2 regions of the Bacillus sp. SRL543 genome follow, and region 1 is predicted to be linked to the other one. Evidence: riboswitches for the same ligand, from Rfam matches in the RefSeq annotation. Region 1 holds a riboswitch; the other holds the start of a gene.
What was found. A riboswitch is a leader RNA that binds a small molecule or an ion and turns the genes downstream of it on or off. The one in region 1 is predicted to bind cyclic di-GMP.
Positions count from the first base shown of each region.

Region 1 (4,694 bases):
AGCACTCCCTTAGGACTTCCGGTCGTCCCGGACGTATACAGGATTGCCGCCTCGTCACCCTCTGTTAAAGGAATGCCGGCATCCAAATCCCTGCCGCCCGCCACCAGCTCATCAAAGCTGTCCCAACCAGCAGCAGAGGCACCAGTTTTCACACATTCCAGCCCTGCCCTTTCATGCAGGCCAGCTGTCTGTTCAACCAGCATTTCATGTGCGAATAAAACTTTCGCTCCGCTATGGTCGAGGATATAGCCCAATTCAGAAGCCGTCAGCCGGCTGTTCACCGGCACAATCAGCGCACCGATCCTTATTGCTGCAAAATAAGTAACCACAAATTCCGGAACATTCGGCATGAAAAGCAGCATGCGATCTCCCTTGCCATAGCCCCTGGACCTCAATGCATCTGCCAGCTTATTGACCCTGCTGTTCAGCTCACTATAGGAAAGCCTCTCCTCGCCTGAAATGACAGCCTCCCTGTTTGGATATTTCCTTCCGTTCCTCGCCAGCAGTTCAGATACGTTCATATATGATCCCCCTTTTCGTCCAGCCTTTTTTCGAATTGGTCCAGCATCTTTTCCATTTCCCCTTTTAAAAAAAGCAGCTCCCCGATGCGGGCGTTCACCTCCTTTACTCTCTCCCTGCCATACTCAACCGTCCGTTCCAGCTGCTTCCTTCCCGACCGGTCCTGGTCAAACAGGACAATCATCTCTTTGATTTCATCGAGCTTAAATCCAAATCGCTTGCCGCGGAAAATCAGCTTCAGCCGGATATAATCCTTTTTCGCAAAAATCCGCCTGCCGTTTTCATCTCTTTTGGGGCATAATAAGCCAAGCTCTTCATAATATCTGATGGTCCTGGTGCTGACCTGGAACTCGCTGGCCAGCTCCGATATCGTGTATTCCATGCTATCACCCGAATTCATTAACTATTCTGACACTAATATATCATTTACGTTAACGTAAAGTTCAAGCTTCAGTAAATCCTGTTTTTATTAAGAAAAATTTGATTTTTTCGGCTGCACCCTTAGGAAAAAATATTACTATTGTGTTAAAATGAAATATAATGATTGAACAAAACGTTCTTAATAAATAGCCCTCGATCATATAACTTCTGGATAAAAGGTGTGTGAAATAAATGATTGGCGAACGTGTTAAAAGACTGCGTCAGGAGAAAAAGATGTCACTTTCAGAGCTCGCAGAACAGGCAGGCGTAGCAAAGTCCTACTTAAGCTCCCTTGAAAGAAATCTTCAGACAAACCCTTCCATTCAATTTTTGGAAAAAATCTCAGCTGTTCTTCATGTTCCGGTCGATACGCTGATCCTGGACCAGCCCAATAAAGAAGAATTGGATTCTGAATGGATGAATATCGTTAAAGAAGCGATGGATTCCGGCATCTCGAAGGACCAGTTCCGCGAATTCCTCGAATTCAATAAATGGAGAATCAATCAAAAAAAATAGCTATATCCGAGGCTGTTATATAAAAAAACGGCAAACAGTCAGCATACCAATTGACAGCCTCCGCAACCTCCGTGACGTTTCCGCAAAATAAAAAAGCATTTCTCCTGCAGAGAAACACTTAGCTTTCTATATTCTGTTATTATGTTTTCAGCCGTTATCCGCAATCAGATCCATTGCCGGCTGGCCGGCAAGAAAGTTAAGTATATCTTCTTTTTTCAGGCCAATTTCCTTTGCTTCAGCAATAAGTGCCACCCATTCCAAATCGAATTCCTGCAAATTATTCTTCATAACCAACCTCTTCCCCCTAAAATACGTATCGTATTCCAGGCAATCCAGCCATCCTGGCGCCTCTTCCGACTTTGCTGTCTATAGGCGCGGTAGACCTGTGACTTTGCGTCCCTATCTTTCAACAGGTTTGCCTTTTTCTGCTTCGTCATGCCTTTTTTCATATCCTCTTAAGACTACTATAAAAGGTTTTCCAACATAATCGTGTTGTTTTTTGTCAAATCCTTCAAATTATTTTAAGATATTATTCGACAAAAAGAAGGATAATTGGATAGTTTTAGTAATAATCCAAAAACAAATGAGACTTATGGCCCGGTGAATTTAAGGGTAAAGTGTTATGTTTTTGCTCTTTTAGTCGACAGCTTCTATATGAGCCTTATTTCCTCTATCTATTTAATGATCCTCCCCTTATAACTCTCCATCTTTCTCTTAAAAGGCACCACCTTCACAGGAAGCCGCTCGAAAGTAAACGCATCAAAAAACGGAAACAGCGTCAAATCATTCCCGCACACCGGGCAGAGCCATTCGCCTATTTCGCTGCTGCTGTAGGATGGCCGGTGGCATTTAGTGCAGTTTTTTCGGTACATGGGGGAGCTCCTTCCAAGAAATTCTTCTGCTATGTTACAAGTAGTATAGTTTATGCTTTCATTTATATAAATTTCCATATTTATTCATATTTTCGTCAAATAGAACGAATTCCGTTCTTTATCTTGAATATACTCTCGTTTTCTTACTTTTTCGTATTTTATAAATTACTATAATGTTCGTTATAATGTATGAAATGTGTGTAAGGGAGTAGATACTATGCTCGGAAAAAAATTAAAATATCTGAGATTAAAAAAAGGCTACTCACTTAATGCATTGGCAAAAAAGGCTGCCATATCTAAGTCGTATCTTAGCTATATTGAAAGAGACGTCCAGATGAATCCGTCACTCCAGATCTTATCCAAGCTGGCAGGAGCTTTGGAGGTACGCCTTGATGAACTGATTGAGATTGAAGATCATACCAGAAATCACCATACTGAGATGGCAGCAGATCCGGAGTGGATAGAAATTGTACACGAAGCAATAGAACAGGGCATCTCTAAAGAGGATTTCAGCTATTATCTTGATTTCTTAAAATATAATCGCGAACAGAAAAAAAGGCAGTAAAAAACCGGCCCCCTCACAGGACCGGCTCTCCACCATTATTTCTGCAGCTTCACCGCAATCTTCGCTCCAACTTCAGCATTGTGCTTAACCAGCGCGATGTTGGCTGTGAGGCTTGTTCCTTCTGTCAGTTCTTTTACTTTGCTTAGGAGGAAAGGTGTGACCAGCTTTCCGGCAATCTTGTTGTCTTTTGCTTCCTGCAGCGCCGTTTCGATGACGTTTGTGATGAAGCTTTCTTCCAGGGCATCTTCTTCCGGGATCGGATTAGCGATGACAACTCCTCCATTGAGGCCAAGATCCCATTTTGTGCGGATCAGGCTGGCTGCATCTTCAGGAGCGTCAACGCGGTGGTTGACTTCGAATGGGCTTGTGCGGGTGTAGAATGCCGGCAGCTTGTCTGTTTCATAGCCGACGACCGGTACGCCGTGTGTCTCCAGGTATTCAAGTGTCAGGCCGATATCCAGGATGGACTTGGCGCCTGCGCAGACGACCGCTACATTTGTCCGGGCGAGCTCCTGCAGGTCAGCAGAGATGTCCATGGTAGTTTCGGCTTCGCGGTGGACGCCGCCGATTCCGCCTGTGACGAATACTTCAATTCCTGCAAGCTCTGCGCAGATCATCGTGGCTGCAACTGTGGTTGCCCCATTTTTGCCCTGGGCGATTAGATAAGGCAGGTCGCGGCGGCTTGCTTTTTCAATATCCTTGCTTTGGGCAAGGAACTCAAGCTCGTCCTCAGAGATTCCGATCTTTATTTTTCCATTGATGATGGCAATGGTTGCCGGCACCGCTCCGTTTTGGCGGATGATGTCTTCCACTTCTTTGGCTGTCACGATATTCTGCGGGTATGGCATGCCGTGGGAGATGATCGTTGACTCTAATGCGACAACCGGTTTATTTGCTTTTCGCGCTTCTAATACTTCTTCTGAAAATTCAAGATAGTTTTCTAGCATTATTATAACTCTCCTTTATTTGCTGAAGTTTTGCTGAAATGTTTCCTGCAGTCTGACATTATTTAAAATGGGGCTGACGGTTTCTTCCGATTGCAGCGTCAGCATGCTGCAGGCAATGCCGATTTTGCAGGCGTTTTCTGTATTGAGCCCTTTTAGATGGGCGTAAAGGATTCCGGCAACCAGAGAGTCGCCTGCCCCAGTCACATCCTGTACCTTGATCTTCGGCGGAAGCAGCACTCCTGCCTCGCCTTTCTTCGTGTAAAAAATCAGCCCTTTGTCGCCTCTTGTAATGACAACCTTCTCCACGCCTTTTTTCATGATCCTCTCGGCTGCTTTAAAGAAATCTCCATCATTGTCTATCTTCATTCCTGACAGCGCTTCAGCTTCGTCATGGTTGGCGATCAGCCATGTTACACCCTGAAGGTTTTCGGGCAGCTTTTTCACCTTTGGAGAAGAAACCGGCGTGATGCAGAGCGGAACGGATTCTTCATAACAGCGGGAAATCGTCTTTTTCAATACATCTGCCGGAAAATTGGTATCCAGCAGGACCATCTCTGCTGAAGCAATATAGCCCCATCTTTTTTCAATAAATTCCGAGTCTATGCTATCGTACAAAGCCATGTCGGCAAACGCGACAGTCATCTCGCCATCATGGTCAAGTATGGCTGTATACGTTCCTGTTGCTGTATACGGCAACGTCTGGGATGGGGTGATGTCGACAAAATCCTTTGTATAGCCCAGCAGCCAGCTGCCTTCTGTATCATCGCCCACAGCTGTCAGGAGACTTGCGTCACAGCCAAGCCGCCCAAGATTTTCTGCAATATTCCTGGCAACCCCTCCGCATGACTGGGAGCT
Region 1 covers NZ_OZ481794.1:763,064-767,757, reverse strand. The annotation lists gene AC4E8B_RS04095 (class I adenylate-forming enzyme family protein) at 1-521, opposite strand, end outside; gene AC4E8B_RS04090 (MerR family transcriptional regulator) at 518-901, opposite strand; gene AC4E8B_RS04085 (helix-turn-helix domain-containing protein) at 1,132-1,455, shown strand; gene AC4E8B_RS04080 (anti-repressor SinI family protein) at 1,603-1,743, opposite strand; cyclic di-GMP riboswitch class I at 1,779-1,885, opposite strand; gene AC4E8B_RS04075 (hypothetical protein) at 2,130-2,327, opposite strand; gene AC4E8B_RS04070 (helix-turn-helix domain-containing protein) at 2,545-2,892, shown strand; gene AC4E8B_RS04065 (pseudouridine-5'-phosphate glycosidase) at 2,928-3,839, opposite strand; gene AC4E8B_RS04060 (carbohydrate kinase) at 3,855-4,694, opposite strand, start outside.

Region 2 (4,694 bases), 160 kb from region 1:
CAATCTGCCGGTTTTTCATGAGGGATTTTCACAGCAGTCGAAAAGCCGATGACCACCTCGCCGCTTCCCGTCCCGATGATGGACCCCGTCCGGGACAAACCTGTTACCGTCCTTTTAATGATTCGGGTCAGCTGCCTCTCCGATACAGGCAGGTCAGTTGCGACAATGATAATGACCGACCCTTTATCCTTCTCCTCCTTAGCCTGGATAGCCTCACTCAGCTCCTCCCCGACGGCTTTCCCATTCACCCGCAGATCCTTTAAGCCGCCGAAATTCGTGAGCACGAGAACGCCCATCGTATAAGTTCCATGGTCCATTTCCATCAGCCTCGAGCTGGTCCCGATCCCGCCCTTCAGAGAATAGCAAAGCATGCCGGTCCCTGCTCCAGCAGTGCCTTCTTCCACGTCCGCCGAGGCATTCTGCAGTGCCTGGAATACGTGCTCCCTCTCTACGAACCCAGCCCGGATATCATTCAAAAACATATCATTGCATTCACACACAACCGGATTCACCGTTCCAGTCGTCCGGCCGATTTCGGGATTAGACTCCAGCATATACTGAATCAAAGCCTCGGCTGCTGTACCGATGCTCAGCGTATTGGTCAGGATGATCGGAGATTCTATCGTACCCAGCTCATTGATCTGGATTGTCCCCATACTCTTCCCAAACCCGTTGATCACATGGGTCGCGGCAATCAGCTTTTCTTTAAAAAGATTCCCGGGATGCGGCACAATTGCAGTGACCCCGGTTTGTTTATCACCATCACTTAGCGTTGTATGCCCCACAGTTACCCCTTCCACATCAGTGATAGAATTGCGCGGACCAGTTTGAAGGGTTCCTATTTTCACTCCATAATCTCTGATTCTTTTTTTGGCGGGCATCATTTTCCTCCATTTTTGCGAAGAAAGGTGCCTTTCTCCCATCTTTATTGATGAATTCAGGCACCTTTTTTCATTCTTTTATTTCGATACATATGGTTATCCGCTTCAACAAATAAGCTTTCCATGACACCTAGTGAATTTTCGCAGAACGCAAAGCCTATCGATATGTTAATTTTGACTTCCTGGCTGCTTTCATTATATCTGCTAATCTCTTCAGATAGCTTTTCAACCAGGAGCTCTACCTGTTCTTTGTCCTTTTTTAAAAGGAAAACCGCAAATTCATCTCCGCCAATCCTTGAAACATAGGCATTTTCTCTGAAAAATTGTTCTAATAGCCGTGCTGTTTCTTTAATCAGAAAGTCTCCAGTTTTATGCCCATAGTTATCATTCAAACATTTCAGGCCGTCCAAATCACATAATATAATGGCTGCAGCTGTATCCTCACGTTCATTATATTTCTCCATCATTTGCTCAAAGAAATCACGGTTATAGATGTCTGTCAAAGCATCATGGGTGATTCGATATTTCAATGTTTCTTCCAGCTTTTTTCTCTCATCAATATTCCGCACCATACCTTGAAGAGCGACCAGCACCCCATTTTCATATATCGGAGTCGCATACTCTTCAAACCATCGGTAATGACCGTCTTTATCTTTCCAGCGCTGAACGATTGCTTTATTGAAATCAACCTGTCCATGGACTTTTTTCTGGAGAATATCCATATCCTCCGGGTGGATATCCCTAAAGGCAACACCAGCGTCTGAATAGGCATCTGCATTAGAACCTTCACCGAAAAAGCATTCTGCTGAAGGACCAAGATATTTAAATTTCAGCTCCGGATATACTTGGCAATAATAAAGAAAATCTTTGGTGTTTTCTATCACATGCATATAATTTTCATGATTTTTAAAAGAGTCAGTTTCTTTCTTTTTCCATCTTCTGAAAAAATAAATCACAACCAATAAAACAGTCAGTGCCCCTAATCCAAAACCTTGTGCAAATTGTATGTTCATCATTGCTGTCCCTCTTCGTTTTCCTCAATCCTTCAGCATAAAAAATAGACCAATCGAAACCGATCAGCCTACGCTCATAAAGATGAATCGGTAACTGGCAGACATAGCCTTTGGCTTTAGTCCCTGTAGTTTTGCGTCTTCACCTTTCGATGAATTTGCCTGTATCTTTTATATATTTCATTTTAAAGGATAAACGGCAAGACTTCCAATTTAAACCGCGGAAAAATCCAGAGCAGGCACTCCCTAATACTCTTCCTCTGTTTTATGGATTTTCTTGAACTTCCCAAACTTAGAACCCAGAAGATACGAAACAAGAATGATCAGCACAAACCCAATGCTCGCAAACAAGCCCATTCTTTGATTGGCGTGGAGAAGCGAACCCGCAATCGTAAAGATAATCAGCACAATGCCCAGATAGGAGGTTACCGGATAAGCAGAGGATTTATATTTCTCATGAGATGCGCCGACCTGCTTCCTTTTCTTGATATGCGACGCCAGGATAATGATCCAGTTCAAGATCAGCATGATGCCTGCTGAGGCCGTCATATACTCGTAAATGGTATCCGGCAAGAGAAATGAAAGCAGGACAGAAACACCGAGCCCCGCTCCGCTCAGCAGCAGCGCCCCTGCCGGCACTCCTTTCCTCGTTTTCTTCTGGAGCCTTTGCGGCGCGTCTCCATCCTTTGAAAGAGACACGATAATGCTTGTTATTGAAAAAAGAGACCCCACCATCGTCGAAAAAGCCGCACTTATTAAAATGACATTGAAGATGCTATCCAGAAAAGGAATATTGAATTGTGATAAAGCAGCCACGAAAGGGCTTTTATCTTCATTTATGTTATGAAAAGAAATCATCATCAGGATAAAGAGGATGCTGACCACATAAAGGATTGTCAAAGCTGCAACCAGAAAGCTCCCTGCCTTTGGCACGTCTTCTTTGTTTCTAAGTTCCGTAGCCAAAACCCCGATCACTTCAATTCCCCCATAAGAGAACAAAATGAATATCATTGCAGACCATAACCCTGAAAACCCATTCGGAAAAATCCCCTCCGATAAAAAGGTGGACGATTCACCTGCCGTCTCGGGTGAGAGTACCCCAAACGCTGCTAGAATCCCGAAGAAAATAAAACTGATGAGCGTAGAAATTTTTATGACAGCAAAAAACGATTCAATGCTTCCGAAATTTTTTACACCGAGAAAATTAATGCCTAATGCAATGGCAGAATAAATGATCGAAAAAATCCAGATAGGAACATCCGGCAGCCATAATTGAGTAAAAATGGCCAGTGCCGTCACTTCGCTCGACATGATCAGCACTCCCGCCACCCAGTAAATCCAGCCGCTCATAAATCCCGCATAATGGCCGAATGCCTGTCCCGCATATGTCCGGAACGAACCGGGCTGCGGATCCTGCACCGTCATCTCAGCCAGTGCACTAAAAACAAAATAAGCCGTCAATCCGGCCAGCAGATATCCAATCAGCACAGAAGGACCCGCCGAGTGAATCGACAAACCGGATCCCAAAAAGAACCCCGCCCCAATCACAGAGCCAATCCCAATCAAAGAAAGCTGCCACCATGCCAGCTTATGCGACTGCCCCTTCTCCACCTGGCCCTTCTGCACATTCTTAACACTCTGTTTAACCACACTCACTTTTTGCATCTTCCCACTCCTCACCAGCTGCTTATGAAAAGTATGCCCTGAAATGGGAATAAGAAGCCATGGGGACAGGTACCGGAAGCCATGGGGACAGGTACCGTGGCCCAGTATCAAAAAGAGCCAAGGGACCTGTCCCCTTGGCTCTCTAAAAAAAGGCGCCAGCCCAGCAGGCCTGTACCTTCTTTATTCTGATATCCCGCCTGTAAACTTTAAGCAAAAACTCTGATTTCAACTTTTTACTTTTCACAAGCTATTTTGTCGCCGTCCCGATCCTTCGTTTTATTGGCATCATACAGCGCCTGGGATACATACGGTTTATATTTAGTTTTACCGCCCTTGTTTTTTACAGAAGAAGAACGGGCTACTCCGCCTTTATAATCCTTGTTTAATTCAGTACAATTCTTATAGGTTTTAGCAGCTGCCGGTGTTTTTGCTTCAGCACTTACAGAGAAAGATACACTTAGGATCAACAAAGCAGAAATGGCTAAAGCACTGGACTTTTTCATTTTAATTTTCTCACCTTCCATATTTTAACTTATATTAATAATAATCCAATATATCCATCTATTACAATATATTTTAATAGAATAATAGAAAGTTCTAATGCCAGCCATATAATAAAAGGCGCCAGCCCCCAAAGGCCGGCACCTCTCTCTCACTTATGAAAACAGCGCCTTCAAACGAGCCCAAAACCCCTTCGGCTCTTCCTTGGGCTTTTCAACCTCTTCCGTTTCTTCCTGTTTAATGCTTTCTGTTTTTAACACAAACTGAACTGAGTTTACTTTCTCGTTCTCAGGCGATACGAAGGAAACGGGTTTGAAGTCGCTTTTGTCGTATTCTTCGAGCATGCCTTCAACTTCTTCCTTCATTTGTTCCGGCAGATCCCTCGTGGCTTCATACAGCTCAGCCGTCCCATCATGGAGTGCGGCTGCACCGTCAGAGAGTTCCCCTGTTCCGCCTGCCACGCCAGCAATGCCGTTATGCAGTTCAGAATAGGAGCCTGCCAGCCTGCTCACTCCGCCAGTGTAATCCACCAATCCCGAGTGGAAGGATTCATAGTTGGCAGCAAGTGCTTGAACGCCTGCCTGCAACTGTGCCATCGCATCAGCAGCATCAGAATTGGCCAAAGCTTGAGAAAGTC
Region 2 covers NZ_OZ481794.1:925,452-930,145, reverse strand. The annotation lists gene AC4E8B_RS04840 (DmpA family aminopeptidase) at 1-881, opposite strand, end outside; gene AC4E8B_RS04835 (sensor domain-containing diguanylate cyclase) at 938-1,897, opposite strand; cyclic di-GMP riboswitch class I at 1,981-2,064, opposite strand; gene AC4E8B_RS04830 (amino acid permease) at 2,138-3,556, opposite strand; gene AC4E8B_RS04825 (excalibur calcium-binding domain-containing protein) at 3,790-4,059, opposite strand; gene AC4E8B_RS04820 (YhgE/Pip domain-containing protein) at 4,213-4,694, opposite strand, start outside.
Region 2: linked by a shared signal. The riboswitch ahead of AC4E8B_RS04835 (sensor domain-containing diguanylate cyclase) and the one ahead of AC4E8B_RS04080 (anti-repressor SinI family protein) in region 1 are both predicted to bind cyclic di-GMP.